Regions from separate parts of the Billgrantia sulfidoxydans genome, predicted to be linked through region 2. Evidence: riboswitches for the same ligand, from Rfam matches in the RefSeq annotation. Region 2 holds a riboswitch; the other holds the start of a gene.
What was found. Region 2 has a riboswitch for cobalamin ahead of HNO51_RS00935 (TonB-dependent receptor domain-containing protein). Riboswitches for the same ligand answer to the same signal wherever they lie in the genome.

Region 1: it holds a riboswitch for cobalamin, as region 2 does, so the genes downstream of both, HNO51_RS13695 (TonB-dependent receptor domain-containing protein) here and HNO51_RS00935 (TonB-dependent receptor domain-containing protein) in region 2, are expected to answer to the same signal.

What each region holds. Positions count from the first base shown of each region.
Region 1 is NZ_CP053381.1:2,958,832-2,963,197, forward strand. It holds gene HNO51_RS13690 (cobalamin-binding protein) at 1-304, opposite strand, end outside; gene HNO51_RS13695 (TonB-dependent receptor domain-containing protein) at 351-2,159, opposite strand; cobalamin riboswitch at 2,312-2,541, opposite strand; gene HNO51_RS13700 (bifunctional adenosylcobinamide kinase/adenosylcobinamide-phosphate guanylyltransferase) at 2,594-3,022, opposite strand; gene HNO51_RS13705 (histidine phosphatase family protein) at 2,974-3,615, opposite strand; gene cobS (adenosylcobinamide-GDP ribazoletransferase) at 3,567-4,325, opposite strand; gene HNO51_RS13715 (bifunctional adenosylcobinamide kinase/adenosylcobinamide-phosphate guanylyltransferase) at 4,322-4,366, opposite strand, start outside.
Region 2 is NZ_CP053381.1:201,338-205,703, reverse strand. It holds gene HNO51_RS00940 (cobalamin-binding protein) at 1-38, opposite strand, end outside; gene HNO51_RS00935 (TonB-dependent receptor domain-containing protein) at 85-1,920, opposite strand; cobalamin riboswitch at 2,076-2,291, opposite strand; gene hmpA (NO-inducible flavohemoprotein) at 2,817-3,989, shown strand; gene HNO51_RS00925 (hexameric tyrosine-coordinated heme protein) at 4,189-4,366, opposite strand, start outside.

The DNA of each region.
Region 1 (4,366 bases), 1.7 Mb from region 2:
CGGTGACCCAGCCGATCACCAGGTCGGGGCGCAGCGAAACGAGGGTCTCCAGGTCCATACGCGTGTGGCTGCCCACCGACGTGACCGCCTGAGCCTCGGGCGGATAGTCACTGTAGGCCACCACCGCCACCACCTTCTCTCCCGCCCCCGCGGCATAGACCAGCTCGGTCGCGCCCGGCGAAAGCGCGGCGATGCGCTCTGCCGGGGCCGAAAGGCACACCTCGCGGTCGCGGTCGTCGATGGCGCACAGCGAAGCGGCGCGTACCTCGCCGGCCACCGGCCCCAGCAGGGCCAGCGCCAGCAAGGCAGCGGAAACAGCAGCGGGGCCAAGGGCCCCGCCGAAGCGGCCGCTACTGGCCGAAGTGAACACTGACGAAGGCCGCGCGGCCGGCGTTGGGATAGTCACGTGCGGTCTCGTACTCCTTGTCCAGCGCGTTCTCCAGCGTCAGGCGGGCCGACCACAGCGGGGCAAACTCCCAGCCGGCACGCAGGTTGACCAGCCCGAAGCCGCCGATACGATCCTGGTTGGCCGCATCGTCGTAGCGATCGCCTTGCAGGATCCAGGACCCGCCCAAGGACCAGTCGCCCAGCTCGCGGTCCACGTCGAAGCGGGCGCTCTGGCTGGCGCGACGCTGAATACGATTGCCGGCATCGGCACCGCTACGATTCTCCGGATCGGTCCATGTCAGTGCCGTAGCCAGCGTCCACTCCCCGAGTTCGACGCCACTCGACAGTTCGACGCCGCGGATCCGTGCCTCGGCAATGTTCTGCGGCGCCCAGAGCCCGCTCGGGGTCGGTGCCCAGGCGATCATGTCGTCGAGTTCGGTGCGATAGGCCGCCAAATCCCAGAACCATTGCCGATATTGGCCGCGCACACCCACTTCGATGGTTTCGGAGGTTTCCGGATTGAGCTCGGGGTTGCCGGAGTTCGGCCAGTACAGGTCGTTGAACGTCGGCGCGCGAAAGGCAGTACCGTAGCTGGCTCGCAGGGTATGAGCATCATCCAGATCATAGCCCAGTGCCAGGCTGCCGGTGACCTCGTCGCCATAGGCTTCGTTATCGTCGTAACGCAGCCCGGCCTGTACGGCGAAGGGCGAGAAATCGAGCAGACCCTGGGTGAAGACGGCGCTGTTGTCACGGCTGGAGACGGCAAAATCCGTGGTGCCCGATACCTTGTCTTCGCTATGCTCCACGCCGGCGATCAACTCATGCATGCCGAAACTCAGGGTATTCTGCCAGCGGGCGGTCTGGGTCCGGGTCTCGATGAGCGAAGGGAAGTCGGTATTGAAGGTGTCGAGCTCATCGCGAGCTTCACTCAATGTCAGTCGGCTGGTCCACCGCTCGGTCACAGGCAGTTCGCCATAGATGCCTGCCACCTGCTGCACGAAGTCGCTCTCGCCGTCGACGAAAGCGTTGCCGCCTCGAGCACGCAGGGCCAGCATGCCCACCTCCCCCCCCCCATCGAAGGTATGCGCCAGGCGTGCCAGCGTCGAGGTGTTGTCGTAGCCTTTGTCCTCACCATCGCGGCGCAGCGGGGTGCCGTCGGTCGTGAAACGGCTGCCGGCGAAGCTGTAGCGGGTGCCGCCGCTGCTGCCGGAAAGCCCGGCGCTGTAGCGCTGGGTGTCGAAGGAACCACCACCTGCGGAGATGCGCGGGTGCGGTCCTCCCTCCTGCGCCTCATGGGTGAAGAGCTGAACCACGCCGCCCACGGCATCGGCACCGTACAGGCTGCCGCGCGGGCCACGCACGATCTCGGCGCGCTGGAACATGCGCGGGTCGAGATAGTGCCAGGCCGCGCCTCCGGCGGTGGCGGAGCGCAGGCGGATGCCGTCGATCATCAGCACGGTCGATTCACTGCCGGTACCGCGCAGGTAGATACTGCTCGCCTTGCCGAATGATCCGCGGTCGTTGACGTCGACCCCCGGCTGCCCTCGCAGCAGATCGGTCACGCTGGTGGGATCCTGCCGGCGCAGGGTGGCCTCGTCGAGCACGGTCACGGAGGAGAGACTCTCGTCGGCGGTGCGCGGCGCCAGGGTGGCGGTGACCACCAGCGGATTGAGCGCCACGGCATCGGCGCTCTCGCCGGTCGGATCTTGAGCCTGAACGGCCAGCGGAAGCGCGGCCAGGCCAAAGGCGGCCAGATGATGCTTGGTTTTCATTCTGATTCCCTTGCTCGCCGTGCCTACCCGCACGGTCTTCTTTGCGAAGCCGGGCGGCATGGGAGTCGAGAAAGGGAGAGAAGTGAGGCGTCTGCCCTGCCTCGAGGTTACCCACCGCAACCCGGCATGAAGGGAGAGCCGAACGATTTGTCGAGCTTTCCCGCTCTCAGGCCGGTCTCCGGGCTGACGAGCGAAGCGTCGACGGCACGCTTCGGGCCCATCGCCTTCCCATGCTTGAGCACAGTGGCGCGATGATGGACCCACACTCGATCACCGTTGCGGGGGCAGCGTCGGAATGCGCCTTCTTCAAACCTGAAGAGGACCACCGACTTCCCGTTTAACCTCGAAATGACAATGAGGCACCTGAGAGTGGGCGTAAGCTAGCAACCGTAGCGCCGGGCGTCAACGCATCGTTGCGCTCTGGCTGATATGGATCAACGAGTTAGCCCTTTCACCAGGCCATTCCATACGTACCACACCCGCTCGCAGCGAGCCGTGGCGTCCTGGGCGAGCCAGCCGTTGAGGTCGCGCAGGCGCCTGTTCTCGCGGCCGAGGGGCACGACGGCGCGGCCCATTTCCACCACGATCAGCACGGCCTGGCCGCCCTGCGCGACTTCCCAGTCCCGCAGCGCATCGAGCTCCCGTGCCATGGCCTGACGCAGCCGGTCGTCGTCGGGCTCGGCGGCGAGCCGCTCGCCGATCCAGCGTTCCCAGCCCTCCAGCACCAGGCATGAGGTGTCGGCCACCGATGGCCACGCCTCGAGCCGGCCTCCCGCATGGGCGGAGTGCCAGCGGGGCTCCTCGAAGCGCTGCCTTACGACGCCGCGCTTGCCGGCGCAGGTACCGCCGATGAAGAGTTGCATTGCCAGCGCTCCCCGTCATGAGTGAAGGTGAATCGCCGCCCCTCGGCCTGAACGACGCCGCCCTCCCAGAAGCCGATGTCCTCGAAGCGGCGGCGCAGCTCTCGAATCACGCCGCCATGGCAGACCACCAGCGCGCGATGGTGGCTGTGCGGCGAGCAGCCGTTCACGAGATCGGCGAACCAGTCGTCGAGCCGCTGGCGCAGCTCGGCGGTGGACTCGCCGCCGGGCGGCGGCTGCTGGCCTTCGCTGTCGATCCAGGCGCGATAGAAGGGCTGCGACTTCAGCTCATCATAGGTGCGCCCCTCGTAGTCGCCGAAGTCGAGCTCACGCAGGCGCGCATCGAAGTGCATCGGCCAGGCCTGCTCGCGCCCTTCGATCACGTGCGCCAGGGTCTGCCGACAGCGGGTCAGGTCGCTGCAGTGCACGGCATCGAAGCTCTGCTCCGCCAGCGCCTCGCGCAGCCGGTCGAGGCCCGGCAGGGCGTCGGGCAGCAGCAGCGGGATGTCGCGCTGCCCCTGGTAGCGATGCTCGCGGTTCCACTGCGTCACCCCGTGACGAACGACCACCAGCTCCAGGCGACCAGCAGCAGCCATAGCTCTCCTCCCTCGATTGCGGTTCCGACGATGTCGCCGTTGATGCCCTTGAAGGCGCGCAGCATGCCCCAGGCATAGAGCATCAGGAACGGCGCCAGTGCAAGGCACAGCCACACTCCTCCCGGCACCAGCACGGCCGGCGGCAGCAGCGGCAGCGCCGCGAGCCAGAGATCGCGCGGTGAAAGATCGCGCTTCCAGCTGGCGGCCATGCCCTCGCGCCGTGCCGCCGGGGCCACCACCAGCAGCGCCACGGCTGCCAGGCGGCCCAGCCCCAGGATCATCACCAGCAGCAGCAGGCCGGCGCCGGCGTCGAGCAGCACGAACAGCAGCGCAGCCTTCCACAGCAGCAGGAACACCAGCGCCAGGATGCCGAAGCTGCCCACATGGGGATCCTTCATGATCTCCCACTTGCGCTCCAGCGGCGCGTTGCTGCCCAGGGCGTCGGCCACGTCCATCAGGCCGTCCAGGTGCAGCCCGCCGGAGAGCGCCACCCACAGCGTGAGCAGGGCCAGCGCCAGCAGCGGCGCGGGTAGCAGGTTCTCGAGCAGAGCGGCCGCCGCCGCCAGCAGGCCGCCGAGCAGCACGCCCACCAGCGGATAGCAGCGCACCGCCCAGCGCCGGGTGGCCGGCGTCCAGGGGCAGGCGAACGGCAGCGGCAGGCGGGTGAGGAACTGCAGCGCCAGCACCAGGCCAAAGGCGGCGTCTTTCATGAGCGCTCCCCACCACGGCGTTTCCACACCTGCGGCAGCCC
Region 2 (4,366 bases):
TACGCCTCGCCGGCCGCCGGCCCCGACAGGGCCAGCAAGGCGCTGAAACCTACGGCGGGGCCAACGGCCCCGCCGAACCGGCCGCTACTGGCCAAAGTGGACACTGACGAAGGCCGCACGACCGGCGTTGAGGTAGTCATCGTCATCGAAGAAACGTGTCGTGACATACTCTTTATCAAGGGCATTCTCCACAGTCAGTCGAGCCGACCACAGCGGTGCAAACTGCCAGCCGGCACGCAGATTGACCAGCCCGAAGCCACCGATTCGATCCGTGTTGGCAGCATCTTCGTAGCGATAGCCCTGCAGAACCCAGGAGCCCCCCAGGAACCACTCGCCCAGCTCACGATCCACGTCGAAGCGGGCGCTCTGACTGGAACGGCGCCTAAGACGATTTCCGGTAGCCCGATCTTCAGGGTCGGTGTAGGTCGCGGCGGCAGCTAACGTCCAATCATCTACCTCAGCGCCCACGGAGAGTTCGACGCCACGGATACGCGTAGTGGGTACGTTCGTTGTCGGCTGCCCCATTTGCTGCCAGACGATCAGGTTGTCAATATCGGTCTGATAGATTGCGGCATCCCAGAACCAGCGCACATATTGGCCACGTACTCCGAGCTCCACCGTTTTGGATGTTTCCGCTTCTAACTCGGGATTGCCAAACCCCGGCCAATAAAGGTCGTTGAAAGTTGGCGCCTTGAAGGCGGTGCCATAGCTGGCTCGCAGGGTATGGTGGGAATTGATGTCATACCCCAGCGCCAGGCTACCGGTAATCTCGTCACCGTAGGCTTCGTTATCGTCATAACGCAGGCTGGCTTGAACGGCTAACGGTTCGAAATCGAGTAGCGCCTGGCCGAAAACGGCCTTGTTATCACGCTCCTCGATGTCATAAGGACCATCCCATGGCATATTCCCCGTGACACTACCGGCCACGCTATCGTTCATATACTCCGCACCGATAATCAACTCATGCCCCCCTGAAGTCAGCGTGTTCTCCCAGCGGGCCGTGCGTGTCTGCGTATCAAGGATAGACCCCCAGAAGTGGTTGACGCTTTCATCGCGCGCTTCGCTCAGCGTCAAGCGACTACTCCAGCTGTCAGTTACCGGCAGTTCTCCATAAATTCCCGCCACCTGCTGCATATAATCAGTCGTGGCCATGGAGCCGCTCTCGTCATACTCCGTGGTACCGCGGGCTCTCAGCGCCAGAAATCCCACTTCTGCGCCGCTATCGAAGGTGTGCGACATTCGCGCCAGCGCTGAGGTGTTGTCGTACCCCATATCCTCACCACCACGACGCACCGGCGTGCCATCGGTGGTGAAGTGGCTGCCGGCAAAGCTGTAGCGGGTACCGCCGCTACTGCCGGAGAGTCCTGCACTGTATCGCTGGGTATCGAAGGAGCCGCCGCCTGCAGAGATGCGCGGGTGCGGGCCGCCCTCCTGAGCGTCATGGGTGAAGAGCTGCACCACGCCGCCTACCGCGTCGGCGCCGTAGAGGCTGCCCCGCGGGCCGCGCACGATCTCGGCGCGCTGGAACATGCGCGGGTCGAGGTACTGCCACGCAGGGCCGCCATCCGTAGCGGAGCGCAGGCGAATGCCGTCGATCATCAGCAGACTCTGGTTATTCGAGGTGCCGCGAATCGACACGCTGCTCTGTTTGCCGAAGCTGCCGTTGGAGCTGACGTCCACTCCGGGCTGGCCGCGCAGCAGATCGGTGACGCTGGTGGGGTCCTGACGCCGCAGGGTGGCCTCGTCGAGCACGGTCACCGAGGAGAGCGTCTCGTCGGCGGTGCGCGGCGCCAGGGTGGCGGTGATCACCATGGGATTGAGGGCGACAATATCGGTGTCTTGCGTGACAGTGGCCTGGGCCTGAACGGCCAGAGGAAGCGCTGCCAGGCCGAAGGCGGCCAGATGATGCTTGGTTTTCATTCTGATTCCCTTGCTCGCCGTGCCTACCCGCACGGTCTTCTAGGCGAAGCCGGCTGGCGGGAAAGGGATCGAGAAAGGGAGAGGTGAACGGCGGCGCCAGCCCTGCCTCGGAGTCGCCCACCGCAACCCGGCATGAGGGAAACGCTGTCATACAGCATTTCCTGCACTCTCTGGCCGGTCTCCGGGCTGACGAGTGGACAATTAACGTCCCAGAAGGCCACCTTCCCGTGTCAGGGCACAGTGGTGTAAGGCTTTCCTTGACTCGATTACCGTTGCGGGGGCAGCGTCGGAATGGCACGAGGCGCACCGACTTCTCGTTTCACCCCGGCGCGTCTGCGCGCGCCTAGGGCACCTGAGAGTGTCGCTAAGCTAGCAATCCGACCCCGCACGGTCAACGACAGCGGCGTGCCGGAATGCGACATGCCCTGCCATATCAGGCGGTTGACGAGCCCATGGCGGCCGAACGCCTCGTGGTCGTAACCAGCCAGCTTGATCCACAAGCACTCACGGGCTCGGTCGGGGTGCTGAGCTTCACGTTCCGAGAGACCGTGCGTTCGACCACCGACCGGGCGGCTCTGATGACGCATTCATCTGCAGCCTCCCGGAAATTGCCGGCACCATCGAGAACAAAAAGTTGCAGGCCATGCGGGAAGGCCGAGCTGAAGCGTGCATCAGAAGCGCTAGATATACTAAAAAAGCCACCGTGTACTAAGGGCTGACGTTCCCCGGCCCCCCTGCAGGAGTGCCTTTGTAGCAGCCCTTCTTGCTTTTCGATCCTTTGCGCCCCCACGTTATGATGGGTTTGCTTTGCTCTGCGACAATTCGCCTCAGGTTCGCGCACCAAATAACAAGTATTTTACATGCTTATTATAATTTCCCCGACGAAGGAGACCCTCATGCTCACCTCACAGCAGGAGCAGCTCATCGAGGCCACCGCCCCGGTGGTAGCAGAGCACCTCGATGCCATTACCCAGCATTTCTATCCGTTGATGTTCAAGCGCTACCCCGACGTGGCCTCGCTGTTCAATGAGGCGCACCAGCAGAGCGGTGCCCAGCAACGGGCCCTGGCCGGTGCCGTATTGGCCTACGTGCAGCTGCGCCAGGATCCCGCCAGGGCGAGAGGAGTGCTGGCCACAGTGGTAGAGAAACACGTGTCGCTGGGCATTCAGCCCGACCAGTACCCCATTGTCGGCGAGTGCCTGATGGCCGCCATCGGCGAGGAGCTGGGTGACGCTCTGACGCCAGAGATCGCCGAAGCGTGGGCAGCGCTCTATGAAGAGCTGGCCGGCCTGTTGATTGAGCTGGAGGATCGTCGGTACCAGGCTTTCGCTCTGAAACCCGGTGGCTGGCGCGGTTTACGTCGATTCCGCATCGCCGCGACTCGGCAAGAAAGCGCGATGATTCGCTCCTTCGTCCTCGAGCCGGAGGACGAAGGCCCGGTAGCAGATCATGAGCCCGGCCAGTACATCGGCGTGCGACTCGGTATCGAGGGCGAGACGCTCTATCGCCACTACAGCCTCTCGGACCTGCCAAATGGCCGCACCTATCGGATCTCGATCAAGCGTGAGCCCGAGGGTCGAGCCAGCCGCTACTTTCACGACGTGCTCAACGTTGGCGACAGCGTAGACCTTCTGCCACCGGCCGGGGAGCTTACGCTACAGGGAGGCAATGAACCGCTGCTGTTGATCAGCGGTGGAGTGGGCCAGACACCTATTCTGCCGCTGGCTCGCCAGGCGCTGGCCGAGGGTAGGCAGGTAGTCTATCTTCATGCCGCCATCGACGCCGAGCATCACGCCTTCCGGCAGGAGGTCGCCGCGATGCGCGAAGTGCATCCCTCTAAGCTCAAGGTCGTCGCCATACACGAACACGGCGACGATGCCGACCACTGCGGCCGCCTCGATCGCGAGCTACTGAGACACTACCTGCCCGCATCCAACCCGCGCTGCTACTTCGTTGGCCCCCAGGGTTTCATGAGTGCGGTGAACCAGGCCTTGGCAGAGCTCGGCGTTGAAGAGGATCGACGCCACTTTGAGCACTTCGGCCCGTCCCGCCCTATTGAAGCTGCCTGATACTCTCACTACTAGCCCCGTCAAAGGCACAGGCCATCTTTGGCGGGGTCGAGCATTTCGCGCCATGACCCATCAGCGCCTACCGCGCTGAACACTGCATCGAGGCATCTGATGCCGTGCGCGAACAGCGCCAAGCAGAAATAGCATCCGAGCCAGATCATTCGGCTTGGAGTTAGCGATAGTGTCTTAACTGGACCGGTCACTCGCGCCAGTAGTCGTTAGCCGCAGCCACCGTCTGGAAATGGGTCGCAATGACATGCGAAATGGCAATAAGGCTGTTGGGATCTGCTGCGTACTCCGGTCGTAGCTCTTTTCGCACTTCGGCATCGGTCTGTGTCGTGGCGACACCCTTCTGCGATAGTTTCACGGCCAGGGCA